Regions from separate parts of the Kitasatospora sp. NPDC092948 genome, predicted to be linked through region 3. Evidence: riboswitches for the same ligand, from Rfam matches in the RefSeq annotation. Region 3 holds a riboswitch; each other region holds the start of a gene.
The links. A riboswitch is a leader RNA that binds a small molecule or an ion and turns the genes downstream of it on or off. The one in region 3 is predicted to bind thiamine pyrophosphate.
Positions count from the first base shown of each region.

Region 1: it holds a riboswitch for thiamine pyrophosphate, as region 3 does, so the genes downstream of both, ACIQF6_RS08205 (purine-cytosine permease family protein) here and thiO (glycine oxidase ThiO) in region 3, are expected to answer to the same signal.
Region 2: it holds a riboswitch for thiamine pyrophosphate, as region 3 does, so the genes downstream of both, thiC (phosphomethylpyrimidine synthase ThiC) here and thiO (glycine oxidase ThiO) in region 3, are expected to answer to the same signal.

Region 1 covers NZ_JBIVPU010000002.1:727,961-738,067, reverse strand. The annotation lists gene ACIQF6_RS08210 (glycerophosphodiester phosphodiesterase) at 1-228, opposite strand, end outside; gene ACIQF6_RS08205 (purine-cytosine permease family protein) at 360-1,718, opposite strand; TPP riboswitch at 1,710-1,857, opposite strand; gene ACIQF6_RS08200 (trypsin-like peptidase domain-containing protein) at 2,100-3,836, shown strand; tRNA gene ACIQF6_RS08195 (tRNA-Ser) at 3,899-3,984, shown strand; gene ACIQF6_RS08190 (hypothetical protein) at 4,228-4,449, opposite strand; gene ACIQF6_RS08185 (FAD-binding oxidoreductase) at 4,594-5,958, shown strand; gene ACIQF6_RS08180 (EamA family transporter) at 6,654-7,523, opposite strand; gene ACIQF6_RS08175 (long-chain fatty acid--CoA ligase) at 7,900-9,561, shown strand; gene ACIQF6_RS08170 (PepSY domain-containing protein) at 9,613-10,107, opposite strand, start outside.
Region 2 covers NZ_JBIVPU010000002.1:975,128-985,234, forward strand. The annotation lists gene ACIQF6_RS09310 (3-oxoacyl-ACP synthase III family protein) at 1-519, opposite strand, end outside; gene ACIQF6_RS09315 (flotillin family protein) at 666-2,150, opposite strand; gene ACIQF6_RS09320 (hypothetical protein) at 2,337-2,537, opposite strand; gene ACIQF6_RS09325 (hypothetical protein) at 2,623-3,474, opposite strand; TPP riboswitch at 3,653-3,786, shown strand; gene thiC (phosphomethylpyrimidine synthase ThiC) at 3,782-5,563, shown strand; gene ACIQF6_RS09335 (hypothetical protein) at 5,652-6,158, shown strand; gene ACIQF6_RS09340 (hypothetical protein) at 6,294-6,788, shown strand; gene ACIQF6_RS09345 (DUF6585 family protein) at 6,933-7,697, shown strand; gene ACIQF6_RS09350 (hypothetical protein) at 7,831-8,262, shown strand; gene ACIQF6_RS09355 (GNAT family N-acetyltransferase) at 8,456-8,947, shown strand; gene ACIQF6_RS09360 (LuxR C-terminal-related transcriptional regulator) at 9,002-9,649, opposite strand; gene ACIQF6_RS09365 (histidine kinase) at 9,634-10,107, opposite strand, start outside.
Region 3 covers NZ_JBIVPU010000004.1:549,566-559,672, forward strand. The annotation lists gene pknB (Stk1 family PASTA domain-containing Ser/Thr kinase) at 1-808, opposite strand, end outside; gene ACIQF6_RS16125 (thiazole synthase) at 887-1,678, opposite strand; gene thiS (sulfur carrier protein ThiS) at 1,684-1,893, opposite strand; gene thiO (glycine oxidase ThiO) at 1,890-3,035, opposite strand; TPP riboswitch at 3,030-3,142, opposite strand; gene ACIQF6_RS16140 (NAD(P)/FAD-dependent oxidoreductase) at 3,200-4,405, shown strand; gene ACIQF6_RS16145 (Rv2175c family DNA-binding protein) at 4,426-4,791, shown strand; gene thiE (thiamine phosphate synthase) at 4,788-5,435, shown strand; gene ACIQF6_RS16155 (VanZ family protein) at 5,580-6,197, shown strand; gene ACIQF6_RS16160 (polyprenyl synthetase family protein) at 6,240-7,346, opposite strand; gene metF (methylenetetrahydrofolate reductase [NAD(P)H]) at 7,523-8,437, shown strand; gene ACIQF6_RS16170 (hypothetical protein) at 8,612-9,364, shown strand; gene ACIQF6_RS16175 (phytoene desaturase family protein) at 9,372-10,107, opposite strand, start outside.

The DNA.
Region 1 (10,107 bases), on a different contig from region 3:
GTCGGAGGTGCGGCTCACCGTACGGTCGTGCAGACACACCAACTGCCCGTCGGCGGTGACCCGGACGTCGCACTCCAGCCCGTCCGCGCCCTCCTCCAGCGCCCGGCGGTACGCCTCCTCGGTGTGCTCCGGGAGAGCCGCGGACGACCCTCGGTGGGCGATCACCTTGACCGCCGAGCGGTCGATCGGAGCGGGGAGCGGGGCCGAAGCGCTGTGCTGGGTGTTCACGTCAATCAGCCTACGCGGCGCCGGGCCACGGGCAGCTTCCGGGACGGCGACACCGAGGTGAACAGCCGGGGCCCGCCGTCGAACCCCGAGCGGCACGGGTTCGACGGCGGGCCCCGGACCTTGACCCGGCGTCAGCCCCTGCGGCGCTCCACGGCCGCCACCGCGCCGGTCGCCGCGGCCGCCACCAGGAACGAGAACAGCGAGGCCGAACTCCACGCCTGCGGGGTGAAGTGCACCGCCTCCTGCGCCTTCGTCCACAGGTCGGTCCACCAGCCGGCCACCGCCGTCGGCGCCAGGAACTGGTACACCGCGAAGCCCAGCACCCACGGCAGCAGCATCACCCAGCGCGCCGGGGCGTCCTGCGTCAGGTTCCAGCCGCGCCGGCCCGCGCCGAGGAAGTAGTCCACCGCCAGCACCGCGAACAGCGGCACGAACACCGACCCGATCAGGCCGAGGAAGGAGTAGTACGACTCGGTGAACTCCTTGATCCGCAGCGCCAGTACCGTCACCAGCACGCCGATGCCGCCGGTCAGCAGCCGCCGGTCCACCTTCGGCCACAGGTTGTGGATCGACATCGCCGTGGAGTACACGTTCGCGAACGACTGGTCCGCCTCGCGCAGCACCAGCACCAGCAGGAACGCCCAGCCCGCGGCCACGCCGGTGAACGAGCCGAGGATCCGGTCCGGGTCGCCGCCGGACTGCAGCAGCGCCACCACGCCCAGCACGTAGCACCACACCTGGGCCACCGTGTAGCCGGAGAACGTCCCCCAGAACGCGCCCGCCGAGGTGCGCGCGTGCCGGGTGTAGTCGGCGGCCAGCGGCACGAACGAGATCGACACCGCGATCACCGCGTCCGTCGCCGACAGGAAGCCGTCCCAGTTGCCCGCGCCCGGGTCCGGGAAGCCCTGCCGGGCGAACTGCACCGTGAAGTACACCATCGCCACACCGACCGCGACGGCCACGTACTTGCGCAGCACCGCGATCGCGCCCAGCGGCCAGATCGTCAGCACCGTCGTCAGCGCGCCCGCCAGCAACACGAACAGCCAGCGCCAGCCCTCGGTGCCGGCCACCGTCTGGGCGCCCCAGGCGATCACCGTCAGCTCGTACACGCCCCAGCCGACGCACTGCAGGATGTTCAGCACCGTCGGCACGTACGACAGCCGGGTGCCGAACAGGCCCCGCAGCACCGCCATCGCCGGGGCTCCCGTGCGCGCGCCCACCAGCGCGGCCACCGCCAGCATCGCGGTGCCGATCGCGGTACCCGCCACGATCGCCGTCACCGCCGCGGTGAACCCCAGCTCGTGGCCCTGCCGACCGAGCACCGTCGCGGCGCTGGTGAAGCCGATCAGGCTCACCCCGAGGTTGGCCCACAGCGCGAACAGCGCCCGGAAGTCCAGGGTGCGCGGCGGCGCCGTGTCGAGGGTCAGCGGGGCCTCGGCCCGCGCGGCCGTCTCAAGATCGGAAATTGGGGCAGACGGAACAGCCGTCATGGCCGATACTCCCTACGCCGGCATTACCCGGACAGGTTCGGCGGTCAGCGCCCCCTCGACCGGGTGGCGTCACCGCCATGCCCTACGGTCGAACCGGCGCACTCTCAGCCTGGCTGGCCCAAGCTCCCGCGACGTTCTTCGGTTTACAGGAGCGACAGGCTAGCCTCCGGGCTGAGGAACGCCAAGGCCGGGGGGATCGGCGTCCGCACCGCAGGACCCATGATGTGCATGTCAGTGAGGCCTAAGGCTTCTCATGATTTCTTCAGGGGCCCGCTTACGGTGTCCGAATCCGGCATAGGAAAAACTGTGCCCCGAGGTTGTGGCCGCGCCGCCCGCGCGACGGACCGCAGCCCAAGGTTCTGTCAGCGATGGAGGTCGTCCGTGAGCACCGAGCACGCGAGTGGTACCACCCCGCCGGAGAAGGCCCCCGAGGCCGCCGGCACCGAGGCGGCCTCCGCCGGCTCCGGGACGCCCGCGCCCGCTCCCGCCTACCTCGACGCGCCGCCGCCGGTGCTGCCGGACGCGCCGGCCGCCGACCGGACCATGCAGCTCGGGAAGGTGACCGACGCGCCGGTCGCGGACGGGACGATCCAGCTCGGGAAGGTGCCCGAGGCACCGGCCGCGCCGCCCGCCCCTTCGACGGATGCGCCGCCGCCGTTCCACAACCCGTACGGCAGCGTCGGCGAGCCGACCAGCCCCTACGCGCGGCCCGTCGCCGACGCGCCGACCGCCGTCGCCCCGGCCGTGCCGCCGCTCGCGGTCGCCCCGGCCGTGCCGCCGACCGCCCAGGACGCGCCGGGTGCGCCCGGTGCGCCCGGTGCGCCCGGCACCCCGGGGGCGCCCGGCGTTCCCGGCGAGCCGCAGCACCCGTTCGGGGCCGGCCACCCGGTGGGCGGCTGGGGTCACCCGTCCGGCGGTGCCGGCGGCTTCGGCGGGCCGGGTGAGCCGGGCTCGCCGTGGGCCACCCCGCAGCCCGCCCCGGGCGGCTCCGGCAAGGGCAAGCGCGGCGCGCTGGTCGCGCTGGTCGCGGCGGTCGCCCTGGTGGCCGGCCTGGTCGGCGGCGCGATCGGCGCGTCCGTCTCCGACAAGAACGGCAGCGGCGGCAGCGGCGCCAGCCACAGCAGCACCACCGTCACCGTCGGCAACACCCACCAGACCCTGGACCGGGCCCCCGAGTCCGTCGCCGGGATCGCCGCCAAGGCGCTGCCGTCCACCGTCACCATCAAGGCCTCCGGCTCCAGCGAGTCCGGCACCGGCACCGGGTTCGTCTTCGACACCGAGGGCCACATCCTGACCAACAACCACGTGGTCGCGCCCGCCGCCAACGGCGGCAAGCTCAGCGTCAAGTTCTCCGACGGCTCCTCCTACACCGCATCCGTGGTCGGCCGCGCCCAGGGCTACGACGTCGCGGTGATCCGCCTCGACAACCCGCCCAAGGACAAGCTCGTCCCGCTGCCGCTCGGCGACTCCGACAAGGTCGCCATCGGCGACGCCACCATCGCCATCGGCGCGCCCTACGGCCTCGAAGGCACCGTCACCACCGGCATCATCTCCGCCAAGGACCGCCCGGTGGCCTCCGGCGACGAGACCGGCGCGCAGAACTCGTACATGAACGCCCTGCAGACCGACGCCTCGATCAACCCCGGCAACTCCGGCGGCCCGCTGCTGGACGGCTCCGGCTCGGTCATCGGCATCAACTCGGCGATCCAGTCCAACACCAGCGGCAACGGCCGGGCCGGCTCCATCGGCCTCGGCTTCGCCATCCCGATCAACCAGGCCAAGTGGGTCGCCCAGACCCTGATCAAGGACGGCACCCCCGTCTACGCGATCCTCGGCGTCGTGCGCAACGACGACTACCGCGGCGACGGTGCCCAGATCGCCACCGGCCCCGTCCGCGACGCCCCCGCCGTCACCCCCGGCGGCCCCGCCGACCAGGCCGGCCTGAAGGCCGGCGACGTCATCACCAAGCTCGGCGGCCTCGCCATCGACAGCGGCCCCACCCTGGTCTCCGAGATCTGGACCCACAAGCCCGGCGAAAAGGTCGAGGTCGAATACACCCGCGACGGCAAGACCGCCAAGACCGTCGTCACCCTCGGCGAACGCAAGGGCGACAACTGACCCACCCCACCAAAACGGTGTGCACCGAACCCGCCCCGACCCGTTAGGCTGGCCTCCACCGAGGAGGGTTGCCCGAGCGGCCTAAGGGACCAGTCTTGAAAACTGTAGTGGCTTCGCGCCACCGTGGGTTCAAATCCCACACCCTCCGCCGCCGACAACGGCCCCCGACCCCACTTGCGGTCGGGGGCCGTTCGGCGTCCCGGGGGTGACGGAGCATCAGAGGAGGCCGGTGCCGTCAGCACCTCGGTGAAGATCTGCGGTTCTTCGCCCCGGACCGTTTCGGTCCGCGCCGGTCGGGCCGAGTCGAGCGACTCCAGGGACGGGTACCGCCTGCCGTCGTGGTCGTCCGCCGTGCCGTGCCCCGGCGCGGACAGCCCGAACCGACGGGCCGTCAGAACAGTGTCGGCGGCCCCTCGCCGATGGGCAGGCCGGGGAGCGCGTCCTGCCACAGTGCGGCGTCGGAGAGCGGGAGTTGGCGCATGCTGCCGTCGCACAGCACCAGCGAGCGGCGGTCGCGCTTGTGGTCGTGGATGACGCCGTAGCCGGTGCGACGGGTGGGCATCAGGGCGACCGGGCGGCCGCAGGCGGGGCACGGGACACGGGGAACGCGCATGGGTACAGGGTGCCCGAGCCGACCGACAGCCCGACAGCCCGCGGCTCGACAGCCCCGTCGCCCCGCAGCCCCGACTGCGGGCGGGGACGCTTGCCCGGGGCGGGGTGGGGGAGGAGAGTGCGGGCGGGACGAGTGGAGGTTGTCGTGGGTGAGTTGGTCGAGCGGCTGCGCGCGGGACTGCCGGACGGCGCCGTCGCGGTGGATCCGGACGTCACGGGCGCGTACGCCCGCGACATGGCGGGTTTCTGCGACGCGGGTGAGCCCGCGGTGCTGGTCTTCCCGGAGACGGTCGAACAGGTGCAGCACGTGATGCGCACCGCGACCGAACTGCGGATCCCGGTGGTGCCGCAGGGCGCGCGCACCGGACTGTCCGGCGGTGCGAACGCGGTCGACGGCTGCATCCTGCTCTCGCTGACCCGGATGAACCGGATCCTGCACCTCGACCCGGTCGAGCGGATCGCGATCGTGCAGCCCGGCGTCGTCAACGCGGACCTGTCCCGGGCCGCCGAGGCCCGGCAACTGGCCTACCCGCCGGACCCGTCGAGCTGGGAGTCCTGCACCATCGGCGGCAACATCGGCACCGGCGCCGGCGGCCTGTGCTGCGTGAAGTACGGCGTGACCAGCGAGTACGTGCTCGGCCTGGACGTGGTGCTGGCCGACGGCCGACTGCTGCGCACCGGACGGCGCACCGCCAAGGGCGTGGCCGGCTACGACCTGACCCGGCTGCTGGTCGGCTCCGAGGGCACCCTCGGCGTGGTGGTCGAGGCGGTGCTCGCGCTGCGCCCCGCGCCCGGCCCGCAGCTGGTGCTGGCGGCGGAGTTCGACTCGGTGGACGCCGCCGGGCAGGCCGTGTGCGACGTGATGGCCGCCGGGTTCACGCCTTCGCTGATGGAGCTGATGGACGCCACCACCGTCCGCGCGGTCAACGAGATGACGCAGATGGGGCTGCCGGAGTCCACCCGGGCGCTGCTGCTGGTCGCCTTCGACGGCCCGGACCGGCGTGAGCGGCTGGCCGCGGTCGGCGAGCTGTGCACGGCCGCCGGGGCCACCGAGGTGGTGCCGGCCGAGGACCGGGCGGAGTCCGAACTGCTGCTCCAGGCCCGCCGGTCGGCGCTGCCCGCGCTGGAGCGGATGGGCACCACGATGATCGACGACGTGGCGGTGCCGCGCAGCGCGCTGGCGGCCATGCTGAACGGCACCGCGGAGATCGCCGAGCGGCACCGGCTGACCATCGGCGTGGTCTCGCACGCCGGCGACGGCAACACCCACCCGGTGGTGATCTTCGACGCCCGGGATCCGGAGCAGGTGGAGCGGGCCCGGATCTCCTTCGACGAGATCATGGCGCTCGGCCTGGAGCTGGGCGGCACGGTGACGGGCGAGCACGGCATCGGGCTGCTGAAGCGCGAGTGGCTGGCCCGGGAGCTGGGGTCGGTGGGGCTGGAGCTGCAGCGGCAGATCAAGGCGGTCTTCGACCCGCTGGGCCTGCTCAACCCGGGAAAGATGATCTGAGGATCCTTCTGGATTCGGATCCGATTTCCCTGGAATTCGGCTGCGGCGACGACCCCGGTGGAATATCGACATTTAACGGTCACCGCACCGTCCCGGGGCGTGGACGTTCCCCTCGTGCGCCCCGGCGGGGGCGCGACTCGCCGGAAATCGGCGGCCCGCACCCCGGCCGAGAAGGGGGTCGAGAGCCGCCGTACAGGGAGTAAAAGGCCAGCTCGGGGGAGGTGCAGCCGGGATCCGGGGGCCTTGTGCAGGGGCATGCGCCAGGGGCTTCGGATCACACTGATGAGGGAAAAGGCCCAACGGTGCTGGTGCTTTGTCGATTTGTTGCGGAATTCTGGTTCCAGGAAGTGAACGGCAGCGATTCGCGGTCGCCGGCAGTTCCGGAGCGACCGCGGCCATCGGCAGCACGGAGGAATCCATGACGCACTTACGCACCACCCGCCCGGCCGCAGGCCACGGCCCGATCGGCGGTGCGGTCTCCGACGCCGGCACCGCCCTCGCGCCGGTCCATCGCCACTGACCTCCCGGCGGGAGGTGCGGACGGGCCGGCGGGGGCGCCGGACCGGCCGGGGCACGTACCGCCGGAGCACCCGGGAGTGGAGAGGGTCACCCGCCTCGGGGCGCACAGACGAACAGGAAACCCCTCGGGGGCGCGGCAGTCGCCGCGCCCCCGAGGGGTTTCCGGAAGAGCGCGCCTAGCGCCGGGCGGTGAGGGTGGCCCCGACGCTGGCGGCGACCACGCAGCAGATGCCGACCAGCTGCGGCAGGCCCAGCACCTGGCCGAGCACCAGCAGTCCGACCAGTGCGCTGACCGCCGGATCCAGGCTGACGATCACGCTGAACACCCGCTGGGACATCCGGCGCAGCGCGACCATCTCCAGCGCGTACGGCAGCACCGGGAAGAGCAGTGCGACACCCGCGACGGCGAGCAGGATCAGGGCGGGGGAGGAGGCGCCGGACAGGCCGTGCAGCGCCTCCGCGGCGCCGAACGGCGCGAGCACCACCATGCCGACGGTGAACGAGACCGCGAGGCCCTCGAAGCCGCGGAACGCCGCGCCGACCTTGTCGGTGAACAGGATGTAGCCGGAGTAGCAGGCCGCCGCCCCGAAGGCGCAGGCCAGGCCGACCGGGTCCAGGCGGGAGCCGGCCTCGCCGTGCCCGAACAGGGTGAGCAGCACCACGCCGCCGGCGGCGAGCATCGCCCACAGCACGTGTCCGGCGCGGCGGGCGAAGACCAGGGCGACGGCGAGCGGGCCGAGGAACTCGATGGTGGCGGCGGTGCCCATCGGCAGCCGGTCGACGGCCGCGGCGAACAGCAGCGTCATGCCGGCGGACGCGACGCCGAGCAGCCCGGCCATCGCCAGGTCGCGCGGGCTGCGGCCGCGCAGCCGGGGGCGGGTGAAGGCGAGCAGGACGACGGCGGCGAAGGAGATCCGCAGGAAGGTCGCGCCGGCCACCCCCAGCACCCCGAACAGCGGCTTGGACGCCGCCACGCCGAGCTGCACGGCGACCATCGAGACCACGCACAGCACCGGTGCCGGGATGCCGCTCAGCTGTCGTCGCATTCCACTGGCCCGCGCTCGACCGGAGCTGCCTTCAACCTTGGAAACCGAGGCGATGGCCGGGAGTTCAGTGGTGCTTTCAACGGTGAGGGAGGTTCCTGGCATGAGATCGAGTGTCTCGTAAGGAGTGCTTTTGGTCAAAGACGGTTACCACCCGCGGGACGGCGGGGTGCGATCGTGGGAACAGCGGTGGAACCCCGGATTCCGAACACGCCGCGGACCCGGGCGGACACGGGCGGAGACGGACGGCCGCGCAGGTGGGCGGCCTCGGTCTCATCTCGGTTGCGGCTACTGACATCCCGGGGGTGCCGGGGAAACAATCGAGGGCATCGCCTACTACCTGCGGGTAACAACCGCGGGCCGGTCAAGGAGGACCCTGGTGTACAGCACGATGCAGGACGTTCCACTCACCGTCGCCCGGATTCTGCAGCACGGGTCCACCATCCACGGCCGGTCGACCGTCACCACCTGGACCGAGAACGGCCCGGTGGTGCGCACCTTCGCCGAGGTCGGCGGCCGCGCCGCGCAGCTCGCCCACGCGCTCCGCGAGGAGTTCGGCGTCGTCGACGGCCAGGCCGTCGGCACCCTGATGTGGAACAACACCGAGCACCAGGAGGCGTACCTGGCGATACCGTCCATGGGCGCCGTGCTGCACACGCTGAACCTGCGGCTGCCCGCCGACCAGCTGGCGTACATCCTCCGGCACGCCGCGGACCGGGTGGTGATCGTCAACGGCTCGGTGCTGCCGCTGCTCGCCGCCGTCCTGCCGCAGGTCGGCGACGTGGTCCGGCACCTGGTGGTGTCCGGCCCGTACGACCCGGCGCTGCTGGCGGGCTTCGACGGGACGGTGCACGACTACGAGGCACTGATCGCCGGCCGCCCGACCGACTACCCGTGGCAGACCGACATCGACGAGAAGCAGGCCGCCGCGCTCTGCTACACCTCCGGCACCACCGGCGACCCCAAGGGCGTGGTGTACAGCCACCGCTCGATCTACCTGCACTCGATGCAGATCATCGCCGCCTCCAGCTTCGGCCTGACCGCCCGCGACACCGTGCTGCCGGTGGTGCCGATGTTCCACGTGAACGCCTGGGGCATGCCGCACGCGGCGTTCATGACCGGCGCCAACATGCTGATGCCGGACCGCTTCCTCCAGCCCAAGCCGCTGGCCGAGATGATCGACCAGGTGAAGCCGACCTTCGGCGCGGCCGTCCCGACCATCTGGACCGGCCTGCTGGACGAACTGGACGCCGGCGACTACGACACCTCCACCCTGGAGACCGTGGTGATCGGCGGCTCGGCCTGTCCGCCCGCGCTGATGAAGGCCTTCGAGGAGCGGCACGGCATCCGGGTGATCCACGCCTGGGGCATGACCGAGACCTCCCCGCTGGGCACCGTCGCCCGCCCGCCGGCCGGCGTCACCGGCGAGGACGAGTGGGCCTACCGGGTCACCCAGGGCGTCTTCCCGGCCTCCGTGGAGGCCCGGCTGATCGGCCCGGGCGGCGAGCGGATGCCGCACGACGGCGTCGCCGAGGGCGAGCTGGAGGTGCGCGGCCCGTGGATCGCCGGGGCGTACTTCGGCGGCGCGGACGGCGAGCCGGTCCGGCCCGAGGACAAGTTCAGCCCCGACGGCTGGCTGCGCACCGGCGACGTCGGCACCATCACCGCCGACGGCTACCTGACCCTCACCGACCGGGCCAAGGACGTGATCAAGTCCGGTGGCGAGTGGATCAGTTCGGTTTCCCTGGAGAACCACCTGATGGCCCACCCCGATGTGGCCGAGGCCGCCGTGGTGGCCGTCCCCGACGAGAAGTGGGGCGAGCGCCCGCTGGCCACCGTGGTGCTGCGGCCCGGGGCCACCGCCGGACTGCCCGAGCTGCGGGCCTTCCTCGCCGAACGGGTCGCCTCCTGGCAGCTGCCGGAGCGCTGGTCGCTGATCGAGGCGGTGCCGAAGACCTCGGTGGGCAAGTTCGACAAGAAGGTGATCCGCGCCGACTACGCCGCCGAGCGGCTGGACGTCACGGTGCTCGGCAAGAGCTGACCGCGGGTCGGCCCCTCCCCGGGCGGGAGGGCCGACCACGGACCGCACCGGTCAGCGGCCGTTCACCGCGGTGTTGCCGGTGATCGACCCGTCGACGCCGTCCACCGTCACCAGGTGACGGACCCCGTCCGCGCCGAGCACCTCGACCGCCCACGAGCTGCCGCCGCCCTCCCGGCCCACCACCGACAGGGCGTCCACCTTGCCGCCGGGCACCGCGCCCGCCGCCTTGGCCAGCGCCTGGTCCGCCGGAACCGACGGCAGCGCGGCCGGCGCGAGCCGCTCGGCCTGCCCGCCCGGCTGCACCGCCCGGCCGCCCGGCTGCTCGGCCCGCCCGCCCGCTCCGTCGCGGCGCACCGCCTGCCCGTCGCTCCTGGGCTCCCCGCCCCGGTGCTTCCCGGCACCCGTTCCCCACGCGTCCGGCGCCCCCGGAGCCCGCATCGCGAACGGGGGGACCGCCCGGTGCCGGTCCGGGTGGTGCGTCGCCACGGCGGCGGCGCCGACCACACCGACCCCCAGCACCAGCACGACCGCCGCCCCCAGCGCCCA
Region 2 (10,107 bases), on a different contig from region 3:
GGTGTAGCCGGCGAAGCCGTCCCGGAACTCGGCCAGGCCGGACGGGTCGCGGCGCATCGCCCGGCTCGGCGTCTCCCCCGTCACCACCAGCGCCCGGCGGGCGCGCCCGGCCAGGATCATCGCGCGGGCGGCGTCGATGCCGTTCAGGAAGCTGTTGCAGGCGTTGGAGACGTCCAACGCGTGGGCGCGGGAGCCGAGTTCGGCCTGCACCAGGTGGGCGGTGGCGGGCTCGCAGACGTCCCGGGACGCGGACGCGAACAGCAGCAGGTCGACGTCCTCGGGCCCGATCCCGCGGGCGGCGAGCGCCCGGCGGGCCGCGCCGAGTGCCAGCGTGGACGGGTGCTCGTCGTCCTGGGCGAAGCGCCGGGTGCGGATGCCGGTCGCCTTCTCGAACATGCCGTCGGGCAGCGGGAGTCGGGCGCCGGCGGCCACCTCGTCCTGCAGCCGGCGGGAGGTGACGATCTGTCGGGGCAAATAGGAGCCGGTCGCGGTGATCCCGATGCGAGGCAGGAGCTTCATGGCTCGATGCTGGCGCGGTCCCGGCGCGGGGGCGTGAGTACGGGTACTCACCCGGGGCCGGGGTGTGCGGAGGGCGGACATGGGTCCGCCCGGGGAGGGGGATTCCCTCGCCCGGGCGGAGCGAACTGCGTGGAGCGGAGCGCGAACTACTCGGCGTCGGCCTGGATCGGGATGACCTGCGCCGGGGTGGCGGCGGCCTTGACGGGCTCCGCGTTCTCGGCGGCCGGGGACATCGCGGTCAGCAGCTGGCGGGCCAGGCCGAGGCCGGTGCCGCCCATGGTGAGCGCCTTGGCGAACATCTCGGACATGCCCTCGGCGCCGTTCAGCAGCACCATGTGCTCGACGTTGCCGAACGCGTCCGCGCCGGCCCGGACGATGGCCGGCCAGTTCTCGGCGAGCTGCTGGGCGACCACCGCCTCCTGGTTCTCGGCCAGCGCCGCGGCGCGGGCCTTGATGCCCTCGGCCTCGGCCAGGCCCTGCGCCCGGGTGGCCTCCGCCTCGGCGAGACCCTTCGCCTTGGCGGCCTCGGCCTCCGCGAGACCCTTGGCGGCCTCGGCGGCGGCCTGCGCCTCACCGGTGGCCCGGGTGGCCTCGGCCGCGGCCAGACCGCGGGCCCTGGTGGCCTCGGCCTCCGCGGCGGCGGCGACCTTGACCCGGTTCGCCTCGGCGGCGGTCTTCAGCTCGGTCTCCCGGGACAGCGCCTCGGCGGCGGAGATCCGGGCGTCGCGGTCGGCCTCGGCCTTGGTGCGGGTCTCGTACGCGCGGGCGTCGGCGGGCTTGCGGACGTCCGCCTGGAGCTGCTGCTCCTTGCGGTGCGCCTCCAGCTCGGCGACCTTGGTCTCCTGGACCACGACCTCCTGCCGGGCGGCGGCCTGCGCGAGCGGGCCGGCCTGCAGCGCCCGGGCCGCGGCGGTGTCCATCTCGGCCTGGTAACCGGCTTGCTGGATACCGGAGTTGCGGGTGGCCTCGGCCTTGCGGGCGAACGCCTCCTGCTCGGCCTCGGTGGCCCGGCGGTCCGCCTCGGCGGCGGCGATGCGGGCGTCGCGCTGGACGGCCGCGGCGTGCGGCGCGGCCAGGTTGGTGATGTAGCCGGTCGGGTCCAGGATCTCCTGGATCTGCAGCGAGTCGATGATCAGACCGAGCTTCTCCATCTCGATGCCCGAGGCGGAGCGGGTCTCACCGGTGAGCCGCTCGCGGTCGCGGATCATGTCCTCGACCGTCAGCCCGCCGACGATGGACCGCAGGTGGCCGGCGAACACGTTGTGCACCCGCTGGCCCATCATCTTCTGCTGGTCCAGGAAACGGCGGGCGGCGTTGGCGATGGACGCCGGGTCGTCGCCCACCTTGAAGATCACAACCCCCTTGACGTGCACGGGAATTCCCTGCGACGTCACACACTCCACGTCCAGCGCGGCCTCGTTCAGGTCCAGCGACAGCCGGCGGACCGCCTGGACACCGGGCACCACGAAGGTCCCCCGCCCGGTCACCACGCGGAAGCCGAGGCCCTCGCCGTGCTTGGAACCCGAGATCACCAGCGCCTCGTTCGGCTCGGCGACCCGCCACATCAGCTTGAACAGAACGATCAGAAAGACGACGCCTCCGACGGCGCTTCCTGCGATGCCGATCAGCATCGGCAATCTCCCCCTTCAGAGCACACCGGTCCCGTGCTGCGCTTGGGTTGTGCAGATCTGGCGCGGAAATCCGGTGGCAGCCGCATTCTCCGCCGTTCCGGATCACGAGGGAAGGGTTCGGCCGGGGGGAACTCGCACTGTCTCGAAACGGTCGCTCGGGGTGAGCGGAACCGCTCCGACAGGCGATCAGAGCGGTTCGACGTACACCGTGCGCGGTGGCTGATATTCGACCACGACCACCATCGCGCCCGGTTCCAACGCCTCGCCCGGGGTGGCCCGGTACGCCAGGAACGCCTCGGTGCCCAGCCGCTCCGGGATGTGCACCATCACCTCGCCGACCAGGCCCGCGCCGATCCGCCCCGTTACCCGCCCCATCAGTCCGATCACATGAGGATTCTCCACCTCGGGGGCGGTGGTGTGAACAGCGACGGCCCGCCCGGGAGCGCTCTCCCGGACGGGCCGTGACGGTCGATCAGCGGTGGCTGCCGCCCCGCCGGCGCAGCACGACCAGGATGCCGACGCCGACCACCAGGGCCGCGCCGCCGCCCAGCGCCAGCGGCAGGGCGCTGGTGCCGCCGCCGGTCTCGGCCAACTCCGGCTTCGGGGCGGCCTGCGCGGTGGTCCGGCTGGGCGTCGGGGTCGGGGTCGGGGTGGGCGTCGGGCTCGGGGACGGCGGCGTGATCACCGAGACGTGCCCGGCGCCTTCACCGCGGTACACGGTGCAGGTGCCGGCCGGGTTCTCCGGGCTCGCGCTCACCCAGGGGCTCGGCGTGCCCTCGATCCAGGTCTGCGAGTCGTTGTCGACGAAGCCGGAGTCCCCGGACCACCCGAACCGGTAGTCGCCCGGGCCCGCGCCGCTGCCGCCGCCCGGCGCGGCGATCCGCAGGCCGAGCTTGGCGGTGCTGTTCTTCGGGAGCGCGAACGTCGGAACGTCGAACTGCAGGGAGTGGCCGTCGGCCGCGGGAGTCCAGGCGCTGCGGTCGACGGGCTTCCAGGCGTTGCTGCCCGGCAGTTCGTACTGGACGTCGAACGGGCTGACGGCGTCGCCCGCGTCCGACTTCACGGTGAACCGGACGGCGTACCGCGGCACGTCCAGCTTGTCGGGGTTGGTGAACGAGATGGCGCTCTCCAGCGCCGGAGCACCCAGGACGATGGGCTGGGCGCCCTGGTCGTAACCGGGCCAGGAGGCGGTCACCTTGGTGACGTACTCGCCGGCGTCGCACGGCTTGACCGAGGCGGTGGCGGTGGTGGCGCCCAGCGCGAGCGGCGCCAGGAAGGAGGCGGTGAGGAAGGCCGAGGCGGCCAGCAGGCGAGACGTGCGCACGGTGTGGTGTTCCCCTTAAAACTGTTCCAGCGACGGCGAATTGGGGCGCTGATCGAGATCGCACAGTTGTCCTCCGCAGCAGCGTACTGAAACCGGACGCCGGCCGTGGCCGGTTTCGGTGGCCTGGACCGGCGCCGCCCGGTGCCCTACGGTGAGGAGCGGACGCAGGCGGTGACGCCTGCGCGGAAACGGGAGCTCGGAGCACCGGGCTGAGAGGGCGCTGACGGTACGCGGGCCCGCGTACCACCTGCTGCGCCGACCGCAGGAACCTGACCGGGTAATGCCGGCGTAGGGAGTTGAAGGTCCGATGACCGCGTTTTCTGAGCACACGTCTGCCCGCCGGCCGTCCGCCGCGGGCTACCCCACCCCGGCCTGGCGCAAGGCCTACCGCCAGGGCAGCCGCCCCGACCTGCGGGTTCCCTACCGCGAGGTCGAACTGACCGACGGCCGCACCGTCCCGCTGTACGACACCTCCGGCCCGTACACCGACCCCGACCTGCCCACCGACGTCCGGCGCGGCCTGCCCGCGCTGCGCGACGCCTGGATCCGGCAGCGCGGCGACGTCGAGGAGTACCAGGGCCGCGAGGTCCGGCCCGAGGACGACGGGATCAAGCACACCGCGCCGCGCGGCGGCGACCTGCGCAACCTGGACGCCGTCTTCCCCGGCCGCCCGCGCCGCCCGCTGCGCGCCCGGGACGGCGTCGCCGTCACCCAACTCGGCTACGCCAAGCGCGGGTTGATCACTCCCGAGATGGAGTTCGTGGCGCTCAGGGAGGGCCTGGAGCCGGAGTTCGTGCGCGAGCAGGTGGCGCGCGGACGGGCCGTCATCCCGGTCAACGTCAACCACCCCGAGAGCGAACCGGCCGTCATCGGCACCGACTTCCTGGTGAAGATCAACGCCAACATCGGCAACTCCGCGGTCACCTCCTCCATCGAGGAGGAGGTGGAGAAGATGACCTGGGCCACCCGCTGGGGCGCCGACACCGTCATGGACCTCTCCACCGGCCGCAACATCCACACCACCCGCGAGTGGATCCTGCGCAACTCCCCCGTCCCGATCGGCACCGTCCCGCTCTACCAGGCCCTGGAGAAGGTCGACGGCCGCGCCGAGGAACTGAGTTGGGAGGTCTACCGGGACACCGTCCTCGAGCAGTGCGAGCAGGGCGTCGACTACATGACGGTGCACGCCGGCGTGCTGCTGCGGTACGTGCCGCTCACCGCCCGCCGCAAGACCGGCATCGTCTCGCGCGGCGGCTCGATCATGGCCGCCTGGTGCCTGGCGCACCATCAGGAGAACTTCCTCTACACCCACTTCGAGGAACTCTGCGACCTGCTGCGCGCCTACGACGTCACCTTCTCGCTCGGCGACGGCCTGCGGCCCGGCTCCATCGCCGACGCCAACGACGAGGCGCAGTTCGCCGAACTCACCACCCTGGGCGAGCTCGGACGGATCGCCCGGGCCAAGGACGTCCAGGTGATGATCGAGGGCCCCGGGCACGTCCCGATGCACAAGATCCGCGAGAACATGGAGCTCCAGCAGGAGATCTGCGACGAGGCCCCGTTCTACACGCTCGGCCCGCTCACCACCGACGTCGCCCCCGGCTACGACCACATCACCTCCGGCATCGGCGCCGCGATGATCGCCTGGTGGGGCACCGCGATGCTCTGCTACGTCACCCCCAAGGAACACCTGGGCCTGCCCGACCGCGACGACGTCAAGACCGGCGTCATCACCTACAAGATCGCCGCCCATGCCGCCGACCTCGCCAAGGGCCACCCCGGCGCCCAGGCCTGGGACGACGCACTCTCCGACGCCCGCTTCGAGTTCCGCTGGGAGGACCAGTTCAACCTGGCCCTGGACCCGGAGACGGCCCGCGCCTTCCACGACGAGACCCTTCCCGCCGAACCCGCCAAGACCGCGCACTTCTGCTCCATGTGCGGCCCGAAGTTCTGCTCGATGAAGATCAGCCGGCAGATCCGCGACGAACACGGCGCCGACTTGAACGCCACCGCGGAGGCCGGCATGGCCGAGAAGTCCGCCGAGTTCGCGGCCCGCGGCAACAAGGTCTACCTCCCGCTGGCCGACTGACCGCCCCGCTCGTACCGGCTGCGCCGCTCCGGAGGTCGGACCCCCGGAGCGGCGCCCCGGCCGCTGCCCGCTCCGCCACCATGGGCGGATGACGCACACCGACGCCGAGCTGATCGCCCTGCTCCATCGCCTCGACGACCCGGATTCGGCGGAGTACCCGCCCGGCTACGACAACTCCGCGACCCGGGCGCGCTTCGATCGCCTGGTGAGCAGGTTGGACAGCGACTTCGCCACGCGGTGCCGGGCGGACAGGAACGTGCAGGACGCCGGTCTGCACGCGAGGGCGGACGTGCCGGCGGCGGCCACCAGGCTCGGGGTGAAGATCGTCGTCTCGGTGAGCAACTTCGGATCCATGGCGGTGGTCGCGGCCGAGAACCCCGGTGAGTTCCTCGACACCGCCGAGGCGGTCGACGAAGGCGCGCTGCACGTGGACGACCTGGCCACCGTGGAACGAGCCCTGACGGAGCTGGGCTACGTGGTGCTCCCGGAGCGGTTGCTGACGCGTCCGTACGACGGGGTGAGAGAGCGACTGGCCTCGTACTACGGGGAAGGTCGCCCCTGCGACTGGTGGATCCGCTACTTCGACTACCTGTAGCGGGCCGGTGCGCCGGCCCCGTGCCGACCTGCGCCGAGCGGCGGGCGGCCGGCGGCTCGGCTCCCGCGGTGCCGCCGATGTCGGTGATGCCTGGTCCACTGTCGGCTGACCGACGACCGTGCCGGGAGGAAACCCATGGGCGTGCTGACCGACTACTTCCGCGCAGCCGATGCGGCCGCGGTCGTGCGGGCGCTGGAGCGGGCGGACGAACGCCCGCTCGTCGGCGGCAGGAACCCCCATTTCGACGGAGTCGAGGCCAAGCGCCTGGATCCGGACCTCGTCCTGGGGGAGCTGATCGCCGCCATCCGTCAAGTTCCCTGGGAGCCGGGCCTCGTGGACGAGCGGCCGGTGTGGCCGACCACCCCGGAGCCCGGACCGGACGGCCCACCGGACGAGGACGACCCCTGGGCCACGGGGCCCTGGGTGGTCGAGCTGGACGCCACGGTCCGGGACACGCTGGCAGGGGTGCGCGACGTGGATGTGCCGACGATCGTCGCCAGCTGGGTACAGGCGGAGGAGCTCCGCCCCGCAGGCGTGGAGGACATGCAGCCGCCGGCCGAGGAGCTGATCCGACTCGCCAGGCGCGCCCGCGAAGCCGGCGAGCAGCTCTACTGCTGGATCTGCCTGTAGGCGCCGGAGAAGCAGACAGGCGCGCCTCGGGCCACCCCGCAGAGCCGATGTGCCGGCTCCGGGCGGGGCGTCACCCCGCGGGCTAGTACGATCCCGTGCGCCGCCGGGTCGACCTGCGGTTTCTCCGTGCTGAAAGAGACTTCCGTGCAGGACACACAGGCACCCCCGGTGCAGGAACAGCCTTCCGAGGAGGTCGCGGCGCTCGCGGCCGGTCAGGAACTCGGGGCGCTGCGGGCGTCGTTCGGGCCGAAGCGGATGAGCGGTGGGGCACTGGCCGGGCTGATCGGCATGTGTCTGCTGGGCCTGGCGCTGTTCGTCCTTCCCGGCCTGTTCTTCGTCTGGCTGCTGGTGCGGTCGCCGAACCTGAACCGCAAGCAGGCGGCGAAGCGGCTCCACTGCTTCGAGCACGGGCTGGTGGTGAGCGGCCGCGACGGCCGGCCGGTGGCGTTCCGCTGGGACACCGCGGCGGTGCTGCAGCGGATCACCCGCCGGTACGTGAACGGGGTCCACACCGGGACCACCTACCTGTACACGCTGTACACGCCGGACGGCTCCGCGATCGAGCTGACCGGGTTCTACGCCGACCCCGAGGTCTGGGGCGCGGCTGTCCAGCACGAGATCACCCGGGCCCAACTGCCGCGGACGCTCGACCTGTTGAGGAACGGCGGGACGGCCCGGTTCGGCGACATCACGGTCAACGCGGCCGGGATGGCGAATGCGAAGCGGGGCTCGCTGGCGTGGAGCGAGGTGCAGCGGGTCGAGGTCAAGAACGGTGTGGTGTTCGTCGGGAAGGCCGGAAAGCTGCTGGCCTGGTCCAACACCCCGGTGCACAGGATCCCGAACTTCTTCCTGTTCCTCGCGGTGGTCGAGGAACTGCGCGGGGCTGCCGTCGGGGTCCGCTGCAATTGAGGGTTGGTCAAGTCTTTACATTTCGCTTGGATGACGGCCGATCCGGTATGGAGGGAATTGCCGGAATGGCACCACATCGGATCTGGATAAGGTTCGCGAGCATGTTCGACCTGAGCGACCCCAAAGGGAATCCATGAGCACCCCGCAGTCCCCCGAGAACCCGCATGCGGCCGCCCCCGAGGCCGGCGCCCCGGCACCGTTCGATTACGGCCAGGCACCGGCCGGCGCCGTGCCCACGGCGAAGCGGAGCAAGGGCAAGAAGGTGCTCTCCGCCCTCGGCGTCGTGCTGATCTTCGTCGTCATCGCCGTGGTCAAGTTCGGCCTCCGTGACGCGATGACCGACAAGCCCGTGCACGCCAAGGTCGGCCAGTGCGTCGCCGTGACCGGCAGCGACACCGACCCCAAGGTCGACACCGTCGGCTGCGACGACAGCAAGGCCACCCACACGGTCGAGAAGGTCATCGACAAGACCTTCGACACCAACGCCTGCGGCGGCGAGTTCGACGCGCTCGCCCAGCAGCTGGGCAGCGACAAGTTCGTCCTCTGCCTGACCCCGAAGCAGTAACCACCGGAACCACCCGAATCCTCCGGTTCGCACCGCCACCGCGGTGCGAACCGGAGGCTTTCCGCTCTCACCGCCCGGCGGCCGGACCGGGCGGGTCGGGCCGGGTGCGCAGCGGCGGGTAATCCCGTGGACGGCGCGGTCCGGCGGGTGCTGCCATAGCGGCAGGTGGTCGTCCGGCGAGCGTGGAGGCGTCATGTCCGAGGTCCGATTTGCTCTGACCGTGCGGGAGTTGACTTCGGCGGACCTGCCGGCGTGCGAATGGGCCGGGGACGCCCTGCATGTGCGCCAGTTGGCGGACCAGGTGGCGCGGGCGGCGGCCGGCGAGGTCGACTACCTGGCGGTGTGCACGCCGGTCGGGTTTCCGGTGGCGCTCGGCGGCGTCGACTGGACGGTGAGCCCGGGCGCGGGGACGCTCTGGCAGCTCGGCGTGCACCCGGCCCTCCGCTCGTGCGGCATCGGAACGTTCCTGATCCGGTCCGCGGAGCAGCGGATCGCCGACCGCGGCCTGACCCGGGCCGAACTCGGCGTCGAGGACGACAACCCGCGCGCCCGTGCGCTGTACGAACGCCTCGGCTACCGGCCGTACGGACGGGAACCGGACGCCTGGGACGTGGTGGCGCCGGACGGTTCGGTGCGCCGGTACGAGACGATGTGCACGCTGATGCGCCGGGAGCTCGGCGCCTGACGGGCGATCGGCCGTCCTGCGGCCGGTCCCGGCCCGGGTCGAACGGCGCCGGGGTCAGGGGCGGTTGAGGTGGGCGAGGACGGCGCGCACGCGGCGGTTGGTGTCGGTGTCGTCGGGGATGCCGAGCTTGGCGAACATCGTGGTGGTGTACTTGCCGATGGCGCTCTCGCTGAGGAACAGCCGCCGGCCGATGGCCTGGTTGGAGAGGCCCTCGGCCATCAGACCCAGCACGGACTGCTCGCGCTCGGTGAGGCGGCCCAGGTCGCGGCCGGCGGGGGTGGCGGTGAGCAGCCGGGCGATGACGGCCGGATCCATGGCGGTGCCGCCGCCGGCGACGCGCTCCAGCGCGTCGAGGAACTGGTCGGCGTCGAACACGCTCTCCTTGAGCAGGTAGCCGATGCCGCCGGAGCCGTCGGCCAGCAACTCCCGGGCGTACAGCTGCTCGACGTGCTGGGAGAGGATCAGGATCGGCAGGCCCGGCACCCGGGCGCGGGCGGCCAGCGCGGCCCGCAGGCCCTCGTCGGACTGGGTGGGCGGCATCCGGACGTCGACCACGGACACGTCGGGGCGCCACTTCAGCAGCGCGTCGAGGGTGTCGGGGCCGGTGGCGGTGGTGGCGACGACCTGGTGGCCGCAGGCCTCGATCAGGCGGACCATTCCGTCGCGCAGCAGGTACAGGTCTTCGGCTACGAGGATTCGCATGGCACCGCCATCCTGACACGGGTGGGCCCACCCGCGGGGCTGTCGATCGTCAAGGTGCCGCCGAACGCGTCGACCCGGCGGCGCAGGCCCGCCAGCCCGCCGCCCGGACGTTCGACCAGGCCGCCCCGGCCGTCGTCCAGCACCTCCGCGTCGACGCCGGCCGCGTCCTGACGGAGTCTCACCGTCGCCCGGGTCGCTCCCGCGTGGCGGACGGCGTTGGTCAGCAGCTCCGCGACCCCGAAGTAGACCGCCGCCTCGACCGGCGCGTCCGCCCGCAGCGGGCCCTGCGCCTCGACGTCCACGGGCAGCGGCAGGTCCAGGGCGAGCGCGCGGACCGCGTCCAGCAGGCCGCGTTCGGTCAGCACCGGCGGGCTGATCCCCCGGACCAGCTCCCGCAGTTCGGCGAGCGAGGCGGTGGCCCCCGCCTGCGCGTCGCGGATCAGCGCCCGGGCCTGCTC
Region 3 (10,107 bases):
CCCACGGCCGGGCCTGCGGGTCGCGGGCGGTGGCGGCGGCGACCAGGGCGTCCAGCTCCCGGCCGACCGCGGGGGCGGTGCGGGACGGCGCCGGGACGTCCTCGTGCAGGTGGCGGTACATCACCTGGGCGGCGTTCTCGCCGGTGTGCGGCTTGGCGCCGGTCAGCATCTCGTACAGCAGGATGCCCGCCGCGTAGACGTCCACCCGCTGGTCGGTGGGCGCGTCCTGGCTGATCTGCTCCGGCGCCAGGTACGAGACGGTGCCGAGCAGCTGGCCCGCCTCGGTGGTGGCGGTGGCGTTCGAGTCGGCGGCGCCCATCACCCGGACCAGGCCGAAGTCCGCGACCTTCACCAGGCCGTTGTCGGTGATCAGCACGTTCTCCGGCTTCACGTCCCGGTGCACCAGCCCGGCCCGGTGCGCCGCGCCGAGCGCCGCCAGCACCGGCTCCAGCACGTCCAGCGCGGCCCGCACCGAGAGCGCGCCGCGGTCGCGCAGCAGGTCGCGCAGGGTGCGGCCGGGGACGTACTCCATCGCCATGAACACCGCGCGCGGATCCGCGCCCTGGTCCAGCACGTTGACCACATTGGGGTGCGCCAGCCGGGCCACCGCCTTCGCCTCGCGGATGAACCGCGCGGTGAAGTCGGCGTCGCCCGCAAGCGTCGGGTGCATCACCTTCAGTGCGACGGTGCGGTCCAGCCGGGTGTCGGTGCCGCGGTAGACGGTCGACATGCCGCCGACGGCGATCCGCTGCTCGACCCGGTAGCGCCCGTCGAGCAGCGCACCGAGCAGGGGGTCGTTCAGGGTCATGTCCACCCGAGGAGTCTAGAGGGCCCGGTCCGAACCGGTCGGCACCCGGCAGCGGTCGCACACCTGCCGGGCGCGCCGTCAGAACGCCGGGCGCTCCCGGGTGTCGGCGAGGCCCGCGGTGGGGGAGGACGCCTCGGCGTAGTAGCGGCGCGGGATGCGGCCGGCCCGGTGGGCGAGGCGGCCGGCCTCGACGGCGCGGCGCATCGCGTCGGCCATCAGCACCGGGTCCTGGGCGCGGGTGACGGCGGACGCCAGCATCACGGCGGAGCAGCCGAGTTCCATCGCGAGGGCGACGTCGCTGGCGGTGCCGGCGCCCGCGTCGAGCACCACCGGGACGTTCGCGGACTCCACGATCAGCTGGAAGTTGTGCGGGTTGCGGATGCCCAGGCCGGAGCCGATCGGCGAGCCGAGCGGCATGATCGCCGCGCAGCCGACGTCCTCCAGCTTGCGGGCCAGCACCGGGTCGTCGTTCGTGTACGGCAGCACGGTGAAGCCGTCGTCGACCAAGGTCTCGGCGGCGTCCAGGAGTTCGATCGGGTCGGGCAGCAGGGTGCGCTCGTCGGCGATCACCTCCAGCTTCACCCAGTCGGTGCCGAGCGCCTCGCGGGCCAGCCGGGCGGTCAGCACGGCCTCGCCGGCGGTGTAGCAGCCGGCCGTGTTCGGCAGGATCCGGATGCCGTTGCGGGCCAGCACCTCCAGCACCGAGCCCTGGGTGGCGGTGTTGACCCGGCGCATCGCCACCGTGGTCAGTTCGGTGCCGGAGACCCGCAGCGCCTGCTCCAGCACGTCCAGGCTGGGCGCGCCGCCGGTGCCCATGATCAGGCGGGAGGCGAAGGTGGTGTCGCCGATGGTCAGCAGGTCGTCGGCCATGGCTGTCAGCCTCCCTGCACGGCGGTGAGGATCTCCACCCGGTCGCCCGCCCGCAGCGCCGTGGCCGGCCACGAACTGCGCGGCACCACGGCCTCGTTGACGGCGGCGGCGACGCCGGTGTTGGCGGCGGACACCTCCGCGACCACCGCGTCCAGGGTGGTGGCCTCGGGCAGCGTGCGGGGTTCGCCGTTGACGGTCAGGGCGACGGTGTTCATGCGGGCACCTCGGTGCGGAAGCGGTCGGGGGTGAAGTCGGCGGCCAGCCGGGGGAGTTCGCCGGTGGCCAGGTAGTCGGCGAGCAGGTCGGCGGTGACCGGGGTGAGCAGCACGCCGTTGCGGTGGTGCCCGGTGGCGGCGGCCAGGCCGGGCAGCGCGGTCGGGCCGAGCAGCGGCGCATTGTCGGGAGAGCCCGGCCGCAGCCCGGCGCCCGTCTCCACCAGCGGCAACTCGGTGATGCCGGGGACGAGTTCGTGGGCGTCCCGGAGCAGCTCGTACACGCCGCCCGCGGTGACGGTGGTGTCGTGGCCCATCTCCTCGGTGGTCGCGCCGACCACCAGCTCGCCGTCGGCGCGCGGCACCAGGTACAGGTGCTGCCCGCGCACCACGGCCCGCACGTTGCGGGACAGGAACGGCGCGTACAGCTGCGGTATCCGCAGCCGCAGCACCTGGCCCTTCACCGGGCGGATCGCCGGCAGCACCCCGTCCGGCAGGCCCGGCAGCAGGTGGCTGCGCGATCCGGCCGCCAGCACCGTCCGGCCGGCCGTCAGCTGCTCGCCCGTCAACAGCCGCACGCCGACGGCCCGTTCGCCGTCGGTGAGCAGCTCGGCGGCCTGGGTGCGGTGGAAGGCCACGCCCAGCAGCTTGCAGGCCGCCACCAGCGCCGCGGCCAGTCGGCGGCCGTCCACCTGGTGGTCCTCGGCGACGTGCAGGCCGCCGCGCACCCCGGGGGCGAGCATCGGCTCCAGCCGGCGGCACTCCCGGCCGGTCAGCCACTGCGACTCCAGGCCCAACCGGCCGTGGAAGGCGTGCAGTTCGCGCAGCTCCTCGCGGTCGTCGGAGTCCAGCGCGACGGCCAGGGTGCCGGTGCGGCGGTAGCCGGTGTCCAGCCCCGTCAGCTCGGTCAGCTCGGCGGCGAACGCGCCGTAGCGGTCGTTCGACGCCATCCCCAGGCGCAGCAACGGCTCCTCGCCGTACTGGAGTTCGGTGACCGGGGCGAGCATCCCCGCCGCGACCTGCGCCGCGCCGCCGCCCGGCGACGGGTCCACCACCGCGACGCTCAGCCCGCGCTGCGCGGTACGCCAGGCGACGCCGAGGCCGATGATGCCTCCGCCGATCACCAGCACGTCGGAATGTGCCACAGCGCTACTTCTCCCTTCGCCGGAATGACCCGGATCAGGTTCGGACGGTCGCGGGCCGCCACAGCCCGCCTCTCAGCCCGGTGCGCCGGGCTCCCGTGAAAGGTCGTCCCTCCCACCTTAACGCCGCGCCCACCCGCTCCCACAGGGGCGTACGGGCGGCTAGGGTGGACGCCGTGGCTGAGCTGAGGGCAACGGACCGGGTCGTCGTGGTCGGGGCGGGCATGGCGGGCGCACAGGCCGCGCTGAACCTGCGGCAGGGCGGCTGGCAGGGCACGATCACCCTGGTCGGCGAGGAACTCCACCTCCCGTACGACCGGCCGCCGCTCTCCAAGGACGTGCTGCTCGGCAAGACCGACGCCACCGCCTTCGAGATCGACTGGACCGACCTCGGCGTCGAACTGCTCACCGGCCGCCGCGCCACCGGCCTGAACGCCGGCGTGCTGCACACCGACCGCGGCGAACTCCCCTACAGCGCCCTGGTGATCGCCACCGGCGCCGACCCCCGCACGCTGCCCGGCCTGCCCGGCGCCCGCACCCTGCGCACCGTCGACGACGCGCACGCGCTGCGCGCCGCGCTCACCCCCGGCAAGCGGGTCGTGCTGGTCGGCGCCGGCTGGATCGGCGCCGAGACCGCCACCGTCGCCCGCGCCCTCGGCTGCCACGTCACCGTCGTCGAGGCCGCAGCCACCCCGCTGGCCGGCGCGCTGCCCGCCGAACTCGGCACGCTGATGGCCCAGTGGTACGCCGCCGCCGGCGTCGAACTGCACTGCGGCGTCGGCGTCGCCGGGGCCGCCGACGGCGGGGTGCTGCTCGCCGACGGCACCCACCTGCCCGCCGACGAGGTGGTGGTCGGCATCGGTGCCCGCCCCGCCACCGGCTGGCTCGCCGACAGCCCGCTGGCCCTCGAACCCGACGGCACGATCCCGGTGGACGACCGGCTGCGCACCGCGCTGCCCGGCGTCTGGGCGGCCGGCGACTGCGTCTCCTACCCGTCCGCCCGGTTCGGCGCCCGGCTGGCCGTCCAGCACTGGGACCACGCCCTGCACTCCGGCGGCACGGTCGCCGCCTCCGTGCTCGGCGCCCTGGACGCGCCCTACGACCCCGTCCCGTACTTCTGGTCCGAGCAGTTCGACCGCATGGTGCAGTACGCGGGCCGGCACGCCGGGGCCGACCACCTGCTGTGGCGCGGCTCCCCGTCCGGGCGCGACTGGTCGGTGCTGTGGCTGCGCGACGGCGCGCCGGTGGCGCTGCTGGCCGTGGACCGGCCGCGCGACCTGGCGCAGGGCCGCCGCCTGATCGAACGCGGCACGGTGCTCGATCCGGAGCTCGCCGCCGACCCGGCCGTCCAGCTGAAGGCGGCGACCGCGTAGCGCGTGGGTAGGCTGGGGGCGTGAGCACTATTGATCCCAAGATTGACGCCCTGGTTCCCGCGTGGCTGTACCTGCCCGACATCTCCGAGCGGTGGGGCGTGGTGATCACCGAGGTCCGCGACATGGTGCGCAGCCGCAAGCTGCTGGCCGTCCGCCGCGGCGCGAACAACTCCCTCCAGGTGCCCGCCGACTTCATCGAGGACGACGGCCCGGTCAAGCACCTGGTCGGCACCCTCACGGTGCTCCGCGACTGCGGCTTCTCCGACCAGGAGATCCTGGAGTGGATGTTCACCGAGGACCCGTCGCTGCCCGGCAGCCCGATCCAGGCCCTGCGCGAGAACCGTGGCACCGAGGTCAAGCGTCGCGCCCAGGCCATGGCGCTGTGACGGACCCGGTGACGGCCCGTCGGCAGCTCGCCGACGCGAAGCTCTACCTCTGCACCGACGCCCGCCGCGAGCAGGGCGACCTGGCGGACTTCCTGGACGCCGTGCTGGCCGGCGGCGTCGACATCGTCCAGCTCCGGGACAAGAACCTGGAGGCCCGCCAGGAACTGGAGTTCCTGGAGGTCTTCGCGGACGCGGCCAAGCGCCACGGCAAGCTGCTGGCCGTCAACGACCGCGCCGACGTCGCGTACGGCGCCCGCCCGGACGTGCTGCACCTCGGGCAGGACGACCTGCCGGTGGCGGTGGCCCGGGCCATCCTCGGCGAGGACGTGCTGATCGGGCGCTCCTGCCACACCGGGGCCGAGGTGGACGCGGCGATCGCCGAACCCGGCGTGGACTACTTCTGCACCGGCCCGGTCTGGCCCACCCCCACCAAGCCCGGCCGGCCCGCCCCCGGCCTCGACCTGGTCCGCCACGCGGCTGCCGCCGGCCCCACCCGGCCCTGGTTCGCGATCGGCGGCATCGACCGGAACAACCTCGACCAGGTGCTGTCCGCCGGCGCCACCCGCGTCGTGGTCGTCCGCGCCCTCACCGCCGCCGAGGACCCGGGCGCAGCAGCGGCACAGCTGGCCGCGCGCCTGCGCTAGGCCCGAACGGGCCGCCTGTGGCGGGCTTCGGGCGGTCGCGGGCAGTCGGCCGTGCGCCCGGGCTTGGCCCGGGCGGGCCGTTGCCGCGGGTTTCGGCCGGGAACCGCGGAGGGCCTCGGTGGTCTCAGTGGAGTCGTGAATCCCATGTCCCGTGTTCGCCGGACGGCGCTGCTCGTTCCGGCCGTGCTTCTCGCCGCAGCTGTCGCGTTCGTCGCGCAGCGGCCGCTGCACCACCGCGCCGGGTGGCAGCCCTGGGTCGGAACGGTCAACGCGGCGGTGTTCTGGTCGCTGGTCGCGTTGCCGCTGTCCGCCGGGCTGGTGCGGGTGCTGGCCCGGCGTCGCGCCGAGGGCGGGCGGCGGCGGGCGTTCGTCGAGGTCGCCATGGTGCACGGGACGCTGCCGTGGGTCTGGATGACCATGCTGCCCGGCCCGGGGGCGGGTGTCGCACCGCGGCGGGTCAGCCTGGTGCCGCTGCACGACCTGTACGACACCCTCACGCTGAGCACCCCGGCCGTCGCGGTGGTGCAGGTCGTCGGCAACCTGCTGGTGTTCGCGGCGCTCGGCTTCTTCGCGCCGATGCGTTTTCGCGCCCTGGCGTCCGTCCCCCGGATGCTGGCGCTCGGTGCGGCCTGCTCGGTGCTGGTGGAGACCGCCCAGTACGTGCTGTGGCTGGACCGGGTCTCCTCGGTGGACGACGTCCTGGTGAACGCCGTCGGCGCCGGCTTGGCCGCGCTCGCCTCCCGGCGGTGGTGGGCGCGCTGACGGGCCGTCGGTGCCGTCGGTTCGTGGCGCGCCGGCAGGCCGTCAGTACTTGCGGACCGTCGCCGCGTCGGCCAGCGCCCGGAGCACCTCGCGGGTCGGTCCGCCGGCGATCGGGGCGGCCTCCAGGGCGGCCAGCGCCTCGGTGAGCAGCTGGTCGATGCGGGCCTCGACGATCGCCGGGGCACCGCTGGCGGAGATCAGCTCGCGCAGCTCGGCCACCTCGTCCGCGGTGAGGTCGGGCGCGCCGAGCCGGGTGTCCAGGTGCTTGGCGTCGACGTCCGACAGGCCGCGCATCGCGTGCGCCACCAGCAGGGTGCGCTTGCCCTCGCGCAGGTCGTCGCCGGCCGGCTTGCCGGTGACCGCCGGGTCGCCGAAGACGCCGAGCAGGTCGTCCCGGAGCTGGAACGCCTCGCCCAGCGGGAGGCCGAAGTTGCCGAGCGCCTCGACCAGGTCGGGGCCGGCACCGGCCAGCAGCGCGCCGACCTGAAGCGGGCGCTCGATGGTGTACTTCGCGGACTTGTAGTGCAGCACCGTCCGGGCGCGGTCCAGCGCGTCGGCGTCGGTGGAGTCGCCCGCCACCGGCTCCAGCACGTCCAGGTACTGGCCGAGCATGACCTCGGTGCGCATCAGGTCGAAGGCCGGCTTGGCGGCGGACACCTCGGCGGGGGGCAGCCCGGAGCGCTGGAACAGCTCGTCGCACCAGATCAGCAGCAGGTCGCCGAGCAGCACCGCCGCGGACGCGCCGTACTGCTCGCGGTCGCCGCACCAGCCGCTGGCCCGGTGCAGGCCCTCGAAGCGGCGGTGCACGGACGGCAGGCCGCGCCGGGTGTCGCTGCGGTCCATCAGGTCGTCGTGCACCAGGGCGCTGGCCTGGAGCAGCTCCAGGGCGGCCGCGGCCCGCTCGATGCCGGGCTCGTCGGCGTCGCCGCCGGCCGCGCGCCAGCCCCAGTAGCAGAACGCCGGGCGCAGCCGCTTGCCGCCGTCGAGCAGGAACTCGCGCAGCGCGTCGGCGACCGGGCCGAGCTGGTCGGAGATGCCGGAGAGCAGGGCGGTCCGTTCGGCCATGAACGTGCTCAGCGCGGCGTTGACGCGGTCGCGCACGTCCTCCGCATCGACGGGATTGCGGGGAAGACGGATGGAGGAGGGCACCTGGAACTCCGGTATAGATTGGGCTGACAGTCAGACTAACGCCCCTGCGCGGGTGCACCCATTCGCCGAGGCCCCGGAGCGGCCCCTCGCGGGCGTGTCCGGAAATCGCTCACCCACCGTCTCAGCCCCTGGACTCGGTTTGTCCGGGCCGCGCCGCCGACGGCTACCCTTCGTGCATGGCACTCGGGATTCCCTCCACCAGAAGCGACCGCGCCCAGACTGTGCGTGACCTCCTGGCGGCAGGCGACCGCTCCTTCTCCTTCGAGTTCATGCCGCCCCGCACCGAGGACGGCGAGCGCAAGCTCTGGGACGCGATCCGCCGGGTCGAGGCGCTCGACCCGAACTTCGTCTGCATGACGTACGGCGCCGGCGGCTCGTCCCGCGGCCGTACCGTCAACCTGGTCGGCCGGATCGCCACCGAGACCACCCTGACCCCCGTCGCGCACCTCACCGCCGTCGACCACTCGGTGGCCGAGCTGCGCAACATCATCGGCCAGTACGCCGACGAGGGCGTCCGCAACGTGCTCGCCGTCCGCGGCGACCCGCCCGGCGACCCGATGGGCGAGTGGGTGCGCCACCCCGAGGGCGTCAGCTACGCCTACGAACTCGTCGAACTCATCAAGGGCATCGGCGACTTCTGCGTCGGCGTGGCCGCGTTCCCGCAGATGCACCCGCGCTCCACCGACTGGGACGAGGACATCAAGCACTTCGTCGCCAAGTGCCGGGCCGGCGCGGACTACGCGATCACCCAGATGTTCTTCGAGGTCGAGGACTACCTGCGGCTGCGCGACCGGGTCGCGGCGGCCGGCTGCGAGACGCCGATCATCCCGGAGATCATGCCGGTCACCAACATCCGCCAGCTGGTCCGCTTCCCCCAGCTGTCCGGCTCGGACTTCCCGCCGGACTTCCGCCGCCGCCTGGAGGCCGCCGCGGACAACCCGGCCGAGGTCCGCGCGGTCGGCCTGGAGCACGCCACCGCCATGGCCGAGCGGCTCCTCGCGGAGGGCGCCCCCGGCCTGCACTTCATCACCCTCAACCACAGCACCTCGACGCTGGAGATCTACCAGAACCTCGGCCTCCACAAGCACTGACGCCCCCGTCGGCCCGGTCCGCCGGGCCGGGCGGGAGGGGCGCGCGGAGGCGCGGACGGGCGCTGGCCGGGAACAGTGCCCGGCCGGGGTGGCGCGGGATGCGGTGCTGTTTGCCCGGAGGCGGTACAGTCGCCCGCAATCGCGCGGTGATGGTGGCGTCTGGAGGTTGCGGGGATGGGCATCGGACACCTGTTCCTCTATGGCGCTTTGGCGCTCGTCGCAGTCTGGCTGACGGCCGAACTGCTGCTGCAGAACCGGGCCGCGCTGCACTGGCGGGCACTCGCCCTGGCAGGGTTCCTCGGCGTCGTCGCGGGGATGACCCGGTCCTCGGTGCCGGTGATAGTGGCGGGCGCCGGAGCCTTCGCGGCAGGCCAGGCGATGGTCACCCTCTCGGTCAAGCGCGGCCGCCCGGTCGGCTGGTCGCTGCGCCGCGCGGACGGCAGCCTCCCCGGCCCGCTGGCGAAGGTCCCGCTGCTGGCCGCGGCCACCGGCGGGGCGACCGTCGCGGCGGTGGCCGCCGAGACGGCCCCGAAGGTCGGCGAGGTCGGCCCGGTCGAGGACGAGCCGGTGGCCGAACAGCCGTACGCGTACGAGGAGTTCCAGGAGATCGAGACCGGCATCTACATCGACGAGTCGGTCGTCCACCAGCAGCCGGAGCAGCAGCAGTACGCCTACCAGCAGCCCGACTACGGCTACCAGCAGCAACAGCAGCCGTACCAGGAGGCGTACCAGGACCCTTACGCCCAGCAGCAGCAGCCGCAGCTGATCGGCTACGACCAGTACGGCCAGCCGGTCTACCAGTTCCCGCAGCAGCAGTACCAGCCGGAGCAGCAGCAGTACCAGCAGCAGCAACAGCAGCAACAGCCGTACATCCCGCAGCAGCCCGGCGAGCAGCAGCACAACTGGTACTACCAGCAGCAGTACTGAGCCGACGTCAGGCCGGGCCGATCAGCCCCGCGGTGATCGACGCGGACATCCCGACCCGGGCCAGCCCGCCGCCGGGGTGGGCGTGCGCGCCGATCAGGTACAGCCCCGGCTCGCCCGCCCGGTTGGCCCGGGCGAGCTGCCCGCCGGCCAGCGCGGGCACCGGGACGGACGCCGTCACCCGGGTCTCCCGCCAGCGCAGCCGCTCCCGCAGGTCGATCCCCGCAGCGGCCAGCCGGGCCAGCAGCTGCTCGGCGTAGGCGTCCTGCCGGGCCTCCGTCAGCTCCGGCCCGGCCGGGACGGTCACGGTCAGCACGGCCGACTCGAAGTCCGCGCCGGGCACCAGCAACGGGTCGTCCGGGCGCAGCAGTTGGATCGTGGGCTGCTCGGGCAGGACACGGTCGGCGAAGACCGCGCGGGCCTCGGCGGCGACGTCCGCGCCGTGCAGCACGGTGCGGTGCGCGGTACCGGCGGGCCGGGCACCGTCCAGGGCGAGCAGCACGGTGAACCGCCCGGGCGCGGGCTCGGCGGGCGCGACCATACCCAGCCCGGGAACGGCCGACAGCACCGCGTCGGCGGCCAGCACCCCCTCGTCGGTGCGCACACCGGTGACCCGCCCGCCCGCACGCTCCAACGCCCGCACCGGCGTGTCGAACCGGAACTCGACGCCGCGGGCCTCGCAGCGCGCGAACACCGCGTCGGCCAGCGCCCGCAGACCGCCGTCCACGTACCAGACGCCGAACGAC